2 regions of the Bordetella sputigena genome follow, and region 1 is predicted to be linked to the other one. Evidence: riboswitches for the same ligand, from Rfam matches in the RefSeq annotation. Region 1 holds a riboswitch; the other holds the start of a gene.
The links. Region 1 has a riboswitch for glycine ahead of ACNA0R_RS05945 (D-amino acid dehydrogenase). Riboswitches for the same ligand answer to the same signal wherever they lie in the genome.
Positions count from the first base shown of each region.

Region 1 (7,983 bases):
AAGTACAGCTTGGAGTTCGCCTGAGTGATGAGTCGCACACCGCCAACGAAAACGGTGACGAAATCGAACGACTGCTTGCGCACGTCAGTGATCCCGACCTGCGAGTGAATCACATCAATCTTCTTCGCGATCAGCGCGGGGAACAGGCCAGCGAACGCCATGTTCACGAACTTGGGCTTCAGGCACATGGCCTGTGCGATGGCGGTCATCAGCTCCGGGTCGAGACCCGCGGCCGCGTCGTCCTTCATGAAGGCCGTCGGCGGCGCGGCGAGCGAGATGCCGACCGTCAGCGTGCCGGGTTCGATAAGGTTGGGCGGGGCCGGAAGACAGTTGGAGCCCTGAGCGAACGCGCCTTGCGCGGCGAGAAGGAGCAAAGCGCCGATCGCGCTCAGAACACGAAAATGCCATTTCATGGAACACCTCTTGTGAGTTTGGAACAGGGGATGTAGGTGCGCCTGCGTGCGCTCGCATCCGCACCCGGTAGGCACTTCAACGCACGGTTTTCCAGAGGTGGTCCTTTAGCCGCGTCTTGTCGAGCGTGACGCCAAGGCCGACCTCATCGGAAACTTCCAGGTAGCCGTCTTTCATGCGGGGTTCGAACGGCCTGGTCAGCACCTCGACGTAGCCGGGATGATCCGAGAAGTACGGGTACAACTCAACGTTCAGCAGATTCGAAAGGCAGCCTGCCAGCGCGACGTTTGCCGCAGTCGACAGCGTGCTTGCGCAGTTGTGAGGCGCGATGCGCATATTGGCCGCCTCAGCCATCGCGGCAATCTTCTTGGTTTCGAAGAGGCCACCGGTGTTGCCGATGTCCGGTTGTACGATGTCCACGGCCTGTTCTGCGATCAGGCGATGGAAGCCGCGCGAGGTGTAGACGCGTTCGCCAGCCGCCACCGGAATGTTGACGCGGTCTGAGACTTTCTTCAGCGCCTCTTCATGGAAGGGATCGACGGGCTCTTCAATCCAGGTGATGTCGAACTCTTCGTACCGGCGTGCGAGACGGATTATTTCATCCGTGGTCAGCCCACCGCTCAGGTCGAGCATGATCTCGACGTCGGGTCCGACCGCATTGCGAAGCTCTTTGACGCGGTCATAGGCGAGCTGCATGAACTCCTTGTCCAGTGCGCGGCGCGTCACGTGGCGCAGGGTTCCGCCGGGCAACTGCGTGGCCAAGGGGTAGCACTTCAATGCGCGAAAGCCGTCTTTCAAGGGGCGTTCGCTTGCGCGCGCCCAGTCCAGTGCGTTGTAGCAGTGATAGTTCCAACCGTTCGCGTAGACCGGGACACGGTTGTTGATCTTGCCGCCGAGGAATTCGTACAGAGGCAGGCCGTGAGCCTTGCCCTTGATGTCCCACAGAGCTTGTTCGATCGCACTGACGCCCGCGAATGAGATGGCGCCGCCACCTTTCGTCCAGAAGGACTGGTCGTAGAGAACGTGCCAGATCTCTTCGATGCGGGCGGGGTCTTTCCCAAGGACGTCGCGCGTGACCATTTCGTCCAGCATCGCCGCGGCGGCTGAGGCGCCTAGCCCGTAGGCAATGGCCGCTTCCCCGATGCCCGAAATTCCTGCGTCCGTTTCAAGCTCCAGGATCACGGGAGTGATCGGGCCGCCCTTGACCAGGTAGATGTTCGCGCTCGTGATTTTCATAACACCCCAAAGCAACAGTTGTAGAAGACAATTGATGATTGCTGACAATCGGCAGCTATCTTGCAGCTTGGGGCGTCTCTTATGAATAGGGGTTTACACCTGCAAAACGAGTCATCCGCGGCTATCAGGTGCTAAGTGCACCTAACTGGCGCGCGAAGTCGGTCCAGTGCACCAAATTGGGATTGCACGTGACGGAGCAGGCAATGCCCCCTCCCGATCTGATCTACGCCCGCTGCCGCGCGCTCAGGGCCGCAAAGCCATCCTCCAGGTCACGCTGCAGAAAGTCGAACGGTTCCAGTCCGATGTGAAGACGCAGCAACCAGTTCCCACGCTCCTCTTCGTCGAGCCAGGGAAATGTGTTGGCTCGAATCGGCGCGACGAGGCTGTGCGTTCCTCCCCAGCTGGCGCCGATTTTGAACATCTTGAAGCCTTCGACCATCTCGATCACGCTGCTATCCGCTGTCTTCTTCAGAATCACGCTCAGCAGGCCGTTTCCGCCGCTGAAGTACTGAGAGAACCGATTGTGCTGGCTGTCTTCCGGGTGAGAAGGGCAGATTACTCGTGCGACCGTCGGTTGCTTCTTCAGCCAGTCGGCAACAGTCAGGGCACGTTTGGCGTGCTCCGCGACGCGGACGTCGAATGTTTGGAGGCCTCGCAGCACCAAGGATGCATCGTCCGAGGAAACGCCTTCCCCGAGCATGAACGAGGCCGTCTTGAGGCGCTCATACAGTTCGCGATCATTGACTGTGACAGACCCCATGCAGACGTCGGAATGGCCACTCGCGTACTTGGACAGCGCGTTGCAGACGATGTCGATTCCATGCTTGAAAGGCTTGGTCAGGCCCAGTCCCCAAGCATTGTCGATGGAGACCAGGGCTCCGTGCTCGTGAGCCTCGTGTGCAATCTTCTCCATGTCTTGGATCTCCATGGTGTACGAGCCTGGAGATTCCAGAATCACCAGTCGCGTCGAGGGCGTCAACCACGGCTGAATGGTCGTGGCATCTGCTGGAATGATCGTGTGCTGGATGCCAAGCCGCGACAGGAAAGTGTTGCAGAACTCGCGTGTGGTGCCGTATGCGTTCTGGGCGACCAGGATGTGATCGCCGCCCTTGAGTAGCGCCAACATGGGGAGGTTGACGGCCGACAGGCCGGAAGGCGTGGAAAGGCAGTACTTGCCGCCTTCGAGCTTCGCGATCTCCTCTTCCATGTACCTGACGGTGGGAGTGCCGTACAGGCCATAGCTGAAGCCATCGAACAGCCTGCTACGGCGGTTGGTGAAATCTTCGACCGTGTTGAACTTGATGGTCGATGCCCGATGAATCGGCACAGCGAAGCCCATGAACTCGGGCATGCTCTTGAGGCGGTCATGCATGTCGGCGGGATAGAGCGCGGCTTTTTCCAAGGGTGATCCTTCCAAATCGGTCGAGTAAAAGGTACTGCCCGAGGGGGAGCTCCCCTTGGCCTGCACCTGCCTCCGTTCCAACTCTTCGAGCACAGGCTGACGCAGTGTCGAACGGAGGCGTCGCAAAGTAATAAAGGCGGTTGGTGCGCGTGTTACATGCACCATAAAGATCAATTTTGTCAGCCGCGTTGTCGCGGAGTTGAACGTTCAGTTATCACATGGCATCGTTTGGTTATATGCTTGCCGACATCGCACAATCTGGGTGCTCCATGCGCGTCACTGAAATTGAAACCTTCAGGGCCATCCTTCAAGCAGGATCGGCGAGGAAGGCCGCAAGCCTGCTCGGCTTGTCGCAGGCCGGGGTGAGCAAGGCGATCCGGCGCCTTGAGGCCGAGGCGGGATTTCCACTGTTCCTGCGGCTCCGCGGACGGTTGCAGCCGACGCCGGAAGCCATGGCGCTTGCTCCCGATGTGGATCGGATGTACGTCGGGCTCAGTGCCATCGCTCATCGCATTAAGGCGCTCAGGGAGTTCGGTGTCGGCGCTCTACAGATCGCCAGTAATCCCGCCTTTGGCTCGGGACTTATTCCGCGCGCGTTGGCGCGCATGGCGCGGTCGAAAAACGAAGACCAGCGGCCGAACGTCTCTCTGCAGATCCTGAGCTCTCGGGATGTGCGGGAGCGTGTGGCTGCGGGCGAGTTCGACGTAGGCTTTTTTGCAGACGAGGTCGTTACTGACGGGCTGGAATGCACCGTCTTCGCCGAGCAGCCCGGTGTGGTCGTGATGCCGCAAAATCATGCGCTGGCACGTCACACGCTCATCCAGCCGCACCATCTGGCCGAAGTCCCCTTCTTGGCCATGAATCCGGAAGACTCGTCGCGCCGGCGGCTGGAGGAAAAGCTCAAGGAGCACGGCGTCCAGTTGAACATTGCCGTCCATACCCCTTACGCACTCAACGTCTGCGAACTGGCTCTGGCAGGGCTGGGTGTCGGTATCGTGAACCCGATCACCGCGCTTGATTACAGCACCAGAGGCCTGACGTTTCGCAAGCTATCGTTCGATGCAACGGTCATCTGCATCCAAGCGGTTCCCGCCGGACGACTGCTCTCGGGCACCGCCAAAGAATTCCTAGTGGCCCTTCGCACACAGTTGGCGGAAGAGGAGCAGCTCCTGCAGACGAAGCTCAAGGAGAAGTAGGGCGGCATGTGCGCCGCTCGTGCCTGATCGTCGATTCCCCATTTGGCCCGCGGGCACCCGGGCACGTTTTTCTTTGCTGATTGCTGACAATCTCGTACAATCTCGAACTCTACGGCTTCGAGTGGTACCCGTATGGCACTGACCGCGGTCAAAAAGCAATCTGCAGAACAGTTGGCGACGGAAGCTTTGCGGAAGCAAATCGTGTCCGGAGAAATCTTGCCGGGTACTCGAATCACCGAGGTCAGCCTTTCTGATCAGCTCAGTCTTTCGCGCGGGACGATCCGGATTGCGCTGTACCAGCTCGCGCAAGAGGGGCTGGTCAAGCAGACCCCGTTCACTGGTTGGGCTACCGCGTCCATAGAGACGGAAGATCTGTGGGAGCTGTACACGCTTCGAGCGGGGCTGGAGGGAACGGCGGCGCGCATTTTGTGTGAGCGCATGGACCATGAGCGTGAGCGGGTATTGACCTCGGCATTCACGAACCTCTTGACCGCATGCTCGGGAGGGAAATACCACATCATCGCGGATAAGGACTTCCTCCTGCACCGAACCATTGTGGACTTGGCCGGAAACAAGCGTCTTGCCGAGCACTATCGCTTGGTCGAGCAGCAGATCCGCATCTTTGTCGCGTCTACCTACAACTTCGTTGCCAAGCCGCAGGACGTTGTGAACCACCACCAACCATTCATTGACGCATTGGTGGCGCGAGATGCCAATCTTATTGAAAAGCTCTTGCGTGAGCATGCGATTGGGGAAGGGAGCAAGCTCTATCAGCATCTCTCGTCCGTAAGAGATGGGACGGACACACAGGCGCAGCGCTGACGATCCTAAGCCGCGCAGTCTTCAATTAGCAGTACAACGACGGGTCTTGCTCGCGGAATTGATGGGTGCCGGGATGCCGCATTCCACTACGCGAGGTCGTGTTCGAGATGCCCCGGATCTAGTGGGCCATTATGCTGGTTGGCGCAAGTTAGCCTTGCTTGCGCAACGCGTGCTGATCACATATCATCGTCCGGTCTGTTCGGGAGAGCCCTTTGTCGCAAGACATAAGGCGCCGAAGGAGCAACCGCCCCGGAAACTCTCAGGCAAAAGGACCGATCAGGCAATAGCACTCTGAAGAGCAGATGGTGTCGTCTACCATCACACCGCAGGAGCAAGCGTCCGTCTCGACGATGTGACGTGAATCTCTCAGGTTCCAAACAGAGGGGGCATGCAGCGCGCTGGCGCATGCATACCTCTCATTGACGTTTGGGCCTGGATCATGAAATCAATCGCAATCATTGGCGGTGGAATCACGGGAGTGACCACCGCGTACGCGCTCGCAAAGCGTGGCTTCGTTGTCTCCTTGTTCGAGAAGCATCGGTATGCAGCGATGGAGACCTCGTTCGCGAATGGAGGGCAGCTGTCTGCTTCCAACGCGGAGGTGTGGACGCACCCCTCAACCTTGCTCAAGGGGGTGAAATGGATGCTCAAGCCCGATGCGCCGCTGCTTGTCAATCCCAAACCCAGCTGGCACAAGTTGTCGTGGTTCGCTGAGTTCGTGGCAAATATTCCGCGCTACGAAAGCAACACCACGAAGACTGCTCGACTCGCCATCGCAGCCCGCGAGCAGCTATTCAACTGGGCGAGCGCCGAGGGCATCTCCTTCGATTTGGTGAAACGAGGCATTCTGCACATCTACCGCGATCGAAAAGGCTTCGATCATGCCGGGCGCGTTTCTGCGCTGCTTGCCGCGGGAGGCCTCGAGCGGCGCGCCGTGACGCCGCAAGAGATTCACGCCCTCGAGCCGACACTGGCGGGTCAGTACTACGGCGGGTACTACACCGAAAGCGATTCCACGGGTGACATCCACAAGTTCACAATCGGGATGGCTGCGGCCATCGAGCGTTTGGGGGTATCCACTTGGTACGGGACGAGTGTCAAACACGTCATGAGCGATGGGAATGAAGCAACGATCGTGTTTGAGCAAAACGGGGAAGAAGTCAAGGCCCGCTTCGACGCTGTGGTGATCGCAGCGGGAATCGCGAGCCGTGCCCTGGCCGCCCAATTAGGCGACCGCGTGAATATCTACCCGGTAAAAGGCTATTCGATCACCGTGAACTTGACGGATGAAGCCAGCCAGGCAGCTGCGCCGACCATCAGCCTGCTCGATGACGAAACTAAAATTGTCACCAGCAGACTTGGGGTCGACCGCTTCCGCATTGCAGGGACTGCTGAGTTCAACGGCGATAACAGAGACATCCGCGCGGACAGAATACGCCCACTGACTGATTGGGTCGCTCGATGCTTTCCGGGGGTCAGCACGCGGCAAGTCGTGCCTTGGGCGGGCCTGCGCCCCATGATGCCCGACATGATGCCGCGTGTTGGAAGAGGCAAGAAGCCCAACGTCTTCTACAACACCGGGCACGGCCACCTCGGTTGGACACTCTCCGCTGCGACGGCGGACCAAGTGGCACAGATTATTGGTAGCGCGGCCGCCCAGTTAAGCAGCGGCATTGCCAGCGTTTCTCCGCGCGCCACGGCCTGACCTTGTGATGCCGGGATGACCACCGAGGAGGGGCGGGCGGCAGGTCGGCTGGAGCGACCGAAGACCCGACCCCGGAGAATCCGCAAAGAGTCTGCGCCGGTGACTAGCACTGCGCGCACCAGCGGTTCCCTCGGTGGGGTTGCGGCGTTCAACAGCGTTACGTCTTGCCTCGGCTTTTTCGCTGACGCGATGCAACGAATTCATAGCCCATATTCTTGAATATTCACCATGCGTGTCAATGAAATCGAGATGTTCAGGGCTATTCTTCAATCGGGCTCGTCCAGAAAAGCCGCCAACCTGCTTGGCATCTCGCAACCGGCGGTCAGCAAATCGATCAAACGTCTCGAGGCTGAAGCGGGTTTCCCGCTTTTTCTCCGTCTTCGCGGCCGATTACAGCCTACGCCTGAGGCCCTGGCCTTGCTGCCCGATATCGACCGGATGTTCGTAGGCCTTAGCGCGATCGCTCATCGCATGAGGACGTTGAGGGAGTTTGGCGTCAGGACGTTGCAGATCGCATGCAATCCCGCGTTCGGCGCAGGCCTGATTCCACGGGCGCTCGCCAGGATGAGAGAGGGTAGGCAACCGATGGAGTGGCCAAGCGTTTCGCTGCAAATCCTGAGCTCCTGTCAGGTTCGGGAGCGCGTTGCTGCAGGCGAGTTCGACATCGGATTTTTCGCGGACGAAATTACGACGGAAGGCATCGAGACCACGGTATTTGCAGAACAACCGGGCGTCGTGGTCATGCCGGAAGCTCACCCGCTCGCTCGGCACAAGGTGATCCAACCCCACCAGTTGGCTGAGGTTCCTTTCATCGCGCTCAATCCCGAAGATTCGTCTCGGCTGCGGCTCGAGCGATTTCTCGAAGAGCACAATGTCCGCTTGAACATTCTGGTCCACGCACCCTATGCCTTTAGCGTGTGCGAGCTCGTCTTGGCTGGACTCGGCATCGGGGTGGTAAATCCGATCACTGCATTTGAGTACAGCAAGCGTGGGCTGACCTTTCGCAGGCTTTCAGTCGAAGCGATGGTGGTGTGTATCCAGGCGATTCCGGCAGGTCGGCTGCTTTCGAACACCGCGCGAGATTTTCTCTCCGTCCTGAGAACCCAGGTCACGCACGAAGAAAGCCAGATCGCCACGTACCTGGATCGTCAGTAAGTCGCGTCATTACCTGCCTGAACCGTGGTCGCGTCAACTTTTTCGTCGCTGCGTGC
Region 1 covers NZ_CBCSCA010000003.1:573-8,555, reverse strand. The annotation lists gene ACNA0R_RS05970 (transporter substrate-binding domain-containing protein) at 1-413, opposite strand, end outside; gene ACNA0R_RS05965 (mandelate racemase/muconate lactonizing enzyme family protein) at 490-1,647, opposite strand; gene ACNA0R_RS05960 (trans-sulfuration enzyme family protein) at 1,871-3,049, opposite strand; gene ACNA0R_RS05955 (LysR substrate-binding domain-containing protein) at 3,286-4,245, shown strand; gene ACNA0R_RS05950 (GntR family transcriptional regulator) at 4,378-5,067, shown strand; glycine riboswitch at 5,258-5,352, shown strand; gene ACNA0R_RS05945 (D-amino acid dehydrogenase) at 5,507-6,772, shown strand; gene ACNA0R_RS05940 (LysR substrate-binding domain-containing protein) at 7,001-7,927, shown strand.

Region 2 (7,983 bases), on a different contig from region 1:
ATCACCCCGGGCCTGGATATTTCGGGCAGCTTCGGCGAAACCGGCATTCCGGCGGCGCTGGTCTCCAAATACCTGACCGAGCACGGCGTGGTGGTGGAAAAAACCGGCCTGTATTCGTTCTTCATCCTGTTCACCATCGGCATCACCAAGGGCCGCTGGAATACGCTGCTGACCGCCCTGCAGCAGTTCAAGGACGACTACGACCGCAACCAGCCGATGTGGCGCATCCTGCCCGAATTCTGCCGCGACCATCGGCAGTACGAGCGCATCGGCCTGCGCGATCTGTGCCAGCAGATCCACGAGGCTTATCGCGAAAGCGACGTGGCGCGCCTGACGACCGAGATGTACCTGAGCGATATGGTGCCGGCGCTCAAGCCTTCCGACGCCTTCGCGCGCATGGCGCACCGCCAGGTGGAACGCGTGGCGATCGAAGAGCTCGAGGGACGGGTTACCGGCGTGCTGCTGACGCCTTACCCCCCCGGCATCCCGCTGCTGATTCCGGGCGAACGCTTCAACCGCACCATCGTGCAATACCTGCAGTTCGCGCGCAAATTCAACGAACGCTTTCCCGGCTTTGAAACCGACATCCACGGCCTGGCGGAGGACGTCGATGCCGACGGCCAGGTGCGTTACTACGTCGACTGCCTGAAGGAAGACCAGGACCAGTAAGGCGCGCGCATGTTCGACGTCGCCATCATCGGCGCCGGCGCGGCGGGCATGATGTGCGCCGCCGTCGCCGGCCAGCGCGGCCTGCGGGTCGTGCTGATCGACCACGCCGACCGGCTGGCGGAGAAAATCCGCATATCCGGCGGCGGCTGCTGCAATTTCACCAATACGGGCACGGGGCCGGCGAATTTCCTGTCGGAGAACCCGCATTTCTGCCGCTCCGCGCTGGCCGGCTATGGTCCGCGCGATTTCCTGGACCTGTTGCGCCGCCATCGGGTGGCCTGGCACGAGAAGCACCGCGGGCAGTTGTTCTGCGACGATTCCAGCGAGTCCATCATCGACGTCCTGCGCGCGGAGTGCGACGCCGGCCAGGTGCAGTGGCGCATGCCCTGCACGGTGGCGGAAATCGCCCGCGTCGCCGATGCGGGCTTTGAACTGCGCACCACCGGCCATGGCGTGCTGCGCGCCGCCAAACTGGTGCTGGCCACCGGCGGCATGGCGATACCGCAATTGGGCGCCACCGATTACGCCTTGAAAGTGGCCCGGCAGTTCGGCCTGAAAGTGGTGGAGCCACGGCCGGCCCTGGTGCCGCTGACCTTCGATGCCGCCCAGTGGGCGCCCTTCGCCTCTTTGTCGGGCGTGGCGTTGGAGGCCGGCGTGCGCAGCGGGCAGGGCGAATTCCTGGAAGACATCCTGTTCACTCACCGGGGCCTGTCGGGGCCCGGCATCCTGCAGATCTCCAGTTACTGGAATCCCGGAGCACCCATTACGCTGGACCTGGCCAGCGGGCGCGATCTGGCGCGCGAGCTGATCGAGGCCAAATCCGGCGGGCGCCAGCAGTTGGGGACGGCGCTCGCGGCGCTCTGGCCGCGCCGACTGGCCGAACAGTGGCTGCATGGCGTCGTGGACGGGCGCGGCCAGCCGCTGGCGGGCGCGCGCCTGGCCGATATTCCGGACAGGATCCTGCGCGAACTGGCGCGGAATATCCACGGCTGGACCCTGACCCCCGGCGGCACCGCCGGCTACAAGAAGGCGGAAGTCATGCGCGGCGGCGTCGACACCCGCGGCCTGGACCAGAAGAGCATGCAGGCGCGCGGCGTGCCCGGCCTGCACTTCATCGGGGAGGCCGTCGACGTGACGGGCTGGCTGGGCGGCTACAACTTCCAGTGGGCCTGGGCCTCCGGCGTCGCTTGCGGCCGGGCGCTCTGACCGGGGCTGGACGTCCAGGCCTGGCGTGCCGAGGCCCGCGCCGCGCGACTCGCGCTGTCCGAATCCCTTCCGCATGAGCGGATTCTTCTGGATCCGGCCAATCTGGTGCCGTTTCGTACCGCTCGCCCTTGTTCCCTCGGCACGCGTAGTGGAAACTGAACGCCAGCTGTCCGGCGCGGCGCGTTTTTTGCTCTCTGGGCGACCACGCGGGTCGCCACCCAGACCACCACGCGTGCCATGCGAGCAAAGAAGATGCGCACGCCACGCGCATCACGGGAAAAGGGACGCAACATGAACACGCACATACGTTCGCTGGCCGGCGCCGGCGCCGGCAAGGCCTTGATGGTCGTCGTGCCGCTGCTGGCCGCGATCGGTGCCTGGGCGATATGGCTGTCCCTGGAAGACAGCCATCCGCAGATCGCCAACGCCTGGCTGGGCGGGCTGATCGCGGCGGGGGCGACGGCGGCCGGTACCTTGCCGGTCATGTTTTCCCAGCGCCTGTCCGAGCGGGTGCAGGACACCATGTTCGGTTTCGGCGCCGGCGTGATGCTGGCGGCCAGCGCGTTTTCGCTGGTGGCCCCGGGGATCCAGGCCGCGCGCGACCTCGGCGCCGGCCCATGGGGCGCCGGCATGACGGTGGGCGCGGCTATCCTGCTGGGCGGCGCGGCCTTGCTGTGGCTGGAGCGCTGCGTACCGCACGAGCATTTCATCAAGGGCCGGGAAGGACATGACGCCCGCATGCTCAAGCGCACCTGGCTGTTCATTTTCGCGGTCATGCTGCACAACCTGCCGGAGGGCCTGGCCATCGGCGTGGGCTTCGGCGGCACCGATCCCATGCGCGCCGGCGCGCTGGCCACCGGCATCGCGATCCAGGACGTGCCGGAAGGCCTGGTCGTCGCGGTCGCCCTGCTGGCGGCGGGCTATGGCCGGGCATTCGCCGTGACCCTGGGCATGGTGTCCGGGCTGATCGAGCCGATCGGCGCGCTGGCCGGCGCCGCGGTGATGGCCTGGTCAACGGTACTGTTGCCCTGGGGCCTGGGTTTCGCCGCCGGCGCCATGCTGTTCGTCATCAGCCACGAGATCATCCCGGAATCGCATCGCAAGGGGCACGAGGTCTATGCCACGGGCGGCCTGATGCTGGGCTTCGTGCTGATGATGCTGCTGGACACCGCCCTGGCCTGAGTTGTATTCTTCGCCACGCTGTCACGCATCGTGCGGGAGAGAGCGGCACGCCCCCCGGCGCGCCGCCGCCGAAGGCGCAATTCGCCCGGAATCGCTCAGGCAACCCATACCGCAGCATGCCTTGCCCGGACCGCGCCGCATTCGGCGCCCGGACGAACACAGCGCTCTGGAGAGAGCCGGCCGTCCGTTACACGCGATGCGCCCGGACGCCGAAGGTGCAAACCCGCCATCCACATGCGCGGGGCAACTCTCAGGCAAAAGGACAGAGGGGCGGAAACACGGCCGGTCTTGGGCGCTTTCCGCATCCAGGCCGGTATCCGCCGCCCTAACGGTACCCTGATGGCCCACTATCGGCCCCCTACCGCCGCTGTCCGGAGCTTTTTGCCATGTCGCACCCCCTGAAGAACACCCCCCTGGCGCAAGCCCATATCGATGCCGGCGCGCGCATGGTCGACTTCGGCGGCTGGAACATGCCGCTGGCGTATGGCTCGCAGCTGGAAGAGCACCACGCCGTCCGGCAGGATGCCGGCATGTTCGACGTGTCGCACATGCTCAACGTCGACGTCACGGGCGCCGACGCCATGGCCTTCCTGCGCCGCCTGATCGCCAATGACGTCTCCAAGCTGACGGCCACGCCCGGCAAGGCGCTGTACAGCTGCATGCTGAATCCCGAGGGCGGCGTGATCGACGACCTGATCGTCTATTTCTTCGCCGCCGACCGCTGGCGCGTGGTGGTCAACGCCGCCACCGCCGACAAGGACGTCGCCTGGATGCAGCGCATCGCCATTGCCGCCCGGCTATCCGTCTCCATCGCGCCGCGCCGGGATCTGTCCATGGTGGCCGTACAGGGGCCGAATGCGCGTGCCAAGGTCTGGGCCGCGCGTCCGGCCTGGAAGGCTGATACGGAAAGCCTGACGCCGTTCACCGCCGCGCGCTTCGAACCCGACACCCTGGTGGCGCGCACCGGCTACACCGGCGAGGACGGCTTCGAGATCGTGCTGCCCTCCACGGAAGTGGTCGCCTTGTGGAACGACCTGGCCGCGCAGGGCGTGCGTCCCTGCGGCCTGGGCGCGCGCGACACGCTGCGCCTGGAAGCCGGCATGAATCTGTACGGCCAGGACATGGACGAAGTCACCCAGCCCGCGCAGGCCGGGCTGACCTGGACCGTCTCATTGAAGGATCCGGCGCGCGCCTTCATCGGCCGCGCGGCCATCGAGGAGTTCGCCACGCCGGCCGCTTTCCTGGGCCTGAAGCTGAACGAACGCGGCGTGATGCGTGCCCATATGGCGGTGCGCACGTCGCATGGCGATGGCGAAATCACCAGCGGCACGATGTCGCCGACGCTGGGCGTGTCGATCGCCTTCGCGCGCATGCCGGTGGGCGTCAATCCCGGCGATACCGTCGAAGTGGACATCCGCGGCAAGTGGGTGCCGGCGACCGTGTGCAAATTGCCCTTCGTCCGCAACGGCAAAGCCATCGAACAACCGTAAACTGGCGATGCCCATGCCGGCGCGTACCGCATGGGCGGGGCGCGCATTACCTCTCTATTCATCCTTGCCACGATTTTTGAATTCTTAGGAGCTCCTTCCATGAGCCTGCCCACCGATCGCAAGTACACCGAATCGCATGAATGGGTGAAAGCCGAAGGCGACGTCTTCGTCGTCGGCATCACCGACCAGGCCCAGGAACAACTGGGTGATCTCGTTTTCGTCGGCGACGTCAAGGTTGGCGCCAAGCTGGCCGCCGGCGATACGGCCGGCGTGGTGGAGTCGGTCAAGGCCGCATCGGACATCTATGCGCCGGTGGCGGGCGAGGTCGTCGCCTTCAACGACGCGCTGGAAGCCGATCCCGCGCAGATCAACAGCGGCGCCTACACCGCCTGGATTTTCAAGATCAAGCCGGACAACTCCGCCGATCTGGACAAGCTGCTGGACGCCGCCGGCTACGAAGCCCTGTAAGGCCACTTTCAAGAGATACCATGTCGCGCCCCCTCGACACGCACACCGATTTCATTCCCCGCCATATTGGTCCTTCCGATGCCGACCAGGCCGCCATGCTGCGCGCGCTGGGCGCGGACAGCCTGGAAGACCTGATCAGCCAGGTCGTGCCGCCCGCCATACGCACCCAGGCGCCGCTGGCGCTGCCGCCGGCGCGCAGCGAGCCGGACGTGCTGGCCGAACTGCGCGACATCGCGCGCGGCAACCAGGTCTACCGCAGCTATATCGGCCAGGGCTATTACGGCACGCATACGCCCAACGTCATCCTGCGCAATATCCTGGAGAATCCCGCCTGGTACACGGCGTATACGCCTTACCAGCCGGAAATCTCGCAGGGCCGCCTGGAAGCGCTGCTGAACTACCAGACCATGGTGGCGGACCTGACCGGTCTGGACATTGCCAATGCGTCGCTGCTGGATGAAGGCACGGCCGCCGCGGAAGCCATGACGCTGGCCCGCCGCGGCGCGAAGTCGTCCAGCAATGTGTTCTTCGTTTCCAGCCACTGCCATCCGCAGACCATCGAGGTCGTGCGCACCCGCGCGGAAGGCCTGGATATCGAAATCGTCGTTGGCGATGAAACCGCCGGGCTGCCCGATTGCTTCGGCGTGCTGGTGCAATACCCGCGCAGCCTGGGCGGCGTGGACGACTATCGCGCCCTGGCCGAAACCGCCCACGCGCGCGGCGCCGTGGTGGCATGCGCCACCGACCTGCTGGCGCTGGCCCTGCTGGCCCCGCCGGGGGCCTGGGGCGCGGACATCGCCGTGGGTTCGGCGCAGCGCTTCGGCGTGCCCTTCGGTTTCGGCGGCCCGCACGCGGGCTTCATGGCCTGCAAGGACGCCTACAAGCGCAATATGCCGGGCCGCCTGGTCGGCGTGTCCAAGGATGCGCAGGGCAACAACGCGCTGCGCCTGGCGCTGCAGACGCGCGAACAGCACATCCGCCGCGAAAAGGCCACGTCCAACATCTGCACGGCGCAGGTGCTGCTGGCTGTGATGGCGGGCATGTACGCCGTCTGGCACGGCCCGGCCGGCATCCGCCGCATCGCCCAGCGCGTGCAGCGCGCCACCGCCATCCTGCGCGCGGCCTTGAGCGACCTGGGCGCCAAGGTCGTCAACGAGACTTTCTTCGATACGCTGCACGTGCGCACGGGTTCCGCCACCGCGGCGGTCCTGGCGGCCGCGGACGCGGTGCGCATCAATATGCGCGCGGTGGATGGCGAGCACGTCGCGGTATCGCTGGACGAGACCGTCACCGACGCCGATCTGACGCAGCTGGCGGGCGTGTTCGCCAGCGGGCTGGGCAAGACTGCTGCCGCGATCGATATCGACGCGCTGGACCCGCGCGCCGGCGCCGGCATCCCGGCCTCCCTGGCGCGCCAGGGCGAAATCCTGGCGCATCCGGTCTTTTCCAGCGTGCAGTCCGAAACCGATATGCTGCGCTACCTGCGCAAGCTGGCGGACAAGGATCTGGCGCTGGACCGTAGCATGATCCCGCTGGGCTCGTGCACCATGAAGCTGAACGCGACGGCCGAGATGATTCCCATCACCTGGCCGGAATTCGCGCACATCCATCCCTTCGCGCCCGCGGCGCAGACCGCCGGCTATCGCCAGCTGATCGACAAGCTGTCGGCCGCGCTGTGCGAGATCACCGGCTACGACGCCGTCAGCCTGCAGCCGAATTCGGGCGCCCAGGGCGAGTACGCCGGCCTGCTGGCGATCCGCGCCTACCATGAGGCGAATGGCCAGCATCAGCGCAACGTCTGCCTGATTCCGTCGTCGGCGCACGGCACCAATCCCGCGTCGGCGCAACTGGCCGGCATGCAGGTGGTCGTCGTGGCCTCCGACGCCAACGGCAACGTGGACGTCGCGGATCTGCGCGCCAAGGTGGCGCAGGTGGGCGATCGCCTGGCGGCGCTGATGATCACCTATCCGTCGACGCATGGCGTGTTCGAAGAGGCCGTCACGGAGATCTGCGACATCGTGCATCAGGCCGGCGGCCAGGTGTATATGGACGGCGCCAACATGAACGCCATGGTGGGGCTCGCCAAGCCCGGCAAGTTCGGTTCCGACGTGTCGCACCTGAACCTGCACAAGACCTTCTGCATTCCGCACGGCGGCGGCGGTCCGGGCGTGGGGCCGGTGGCGGTGCGCGGGCATCTGGCGCCCTATCTGCCCGGCGTGGTGGATGCGGCCGGCAAGCTGCCGGAAGGCGCCAAGGTCGGGCCGGTGTCGGCGGCGCCGTTCGGCTCGGCGGGCATCCTGCCGATTCCCTACATCTACATCGCGCTGATGGGGGCGGAGGGCTTGCTGCGGGCGACCGAAGTGGCCATCCTGAACGCCAACTACATCGCCCATCGCCTGCGCGAGCATTATCCCGTGCTGTATTGCGGCCGCAATGGCCGGGTCGCGCACGAGTGCATCCTGGATGTGCGGCCGCTGAAGGACAGCAGCGGCGTGTCGGCGGAAGACATCGCCAAGCGCCTCATCGACTACGGTTTCCATGCGCCCACCATGAGCTTCCCGGTCGCGGGCACGCTGATGGTGGAGCCCACGGAATCGGAAGGCCTGGCCGAACTGGATCGCTTCGTCGACGCCATGATCGCGATACGCCAGGAAATCGCGCTGATCGAGCGCGGCGAGCGGGATCGGGACGATAACGTGCTGAAGAACGCCCCGCATACCGCCGCCACCTTGATGGCCGACGAATGGCATCACGACTACACGCGGCGCGAGGCCGCCTATCCGCTGGAGTCGCTGAAGGACGGCAAGTACTGGCCGCCGGTGGCGCGCGTGGATAACGCCTATGGCGATCGCAACCTGGTGTGTTCGTGCCTGCCTGTCGAGGCGTATGCCTGAAGCGAAAAGGCCCGGCGCTCGCGCGCCGGGCCTTCTTATCGCCAGATAGTCCCCCATGTGCGGGTCCCGCGCCT
Region 2 covers NZ_CBCSCA010000009.1:21,305-29,287, forward strand. The annotation lists gene ACNA0R_RS17640 (Orn/Lys/Arg family decarboxylase) at 1-669, shown strand, start outside; gene ACNA0R_RS17645 (BaiN/RdsA family NAD(P)/FAD-dependent oxidoreductase) at 679-1,875, shown strand; gene ACNA0R_RS17650 (ZIP family metal transporter) at 2,167-3,057, shown strand; glycine riboswitch at 3,081-3,179, shown strand; glycine riboswitch at 3,214-3,333, shown strand; gene gcvT (glycine cleavage system aminomethyltransferase GcvT) at 3,444-4,547, shown strand; gene gcvH (glycine cleavage system protein GcvH) at 4,647-5,015, shown strand; gene gcvP (aminomethyl-transferring glycine dehydrogenase) at 5,036-7,909, shown strand.
Region 2: it holds a riboswitch for glycine, as region 1 does, so the genes downstream of both, gcvT (glycine cleavage system aminomethyltransferase GcvT) here and ACNA0R_RS05945 (D-amino acid dehydrogenase) in region 1, are expected to answer to the same signal.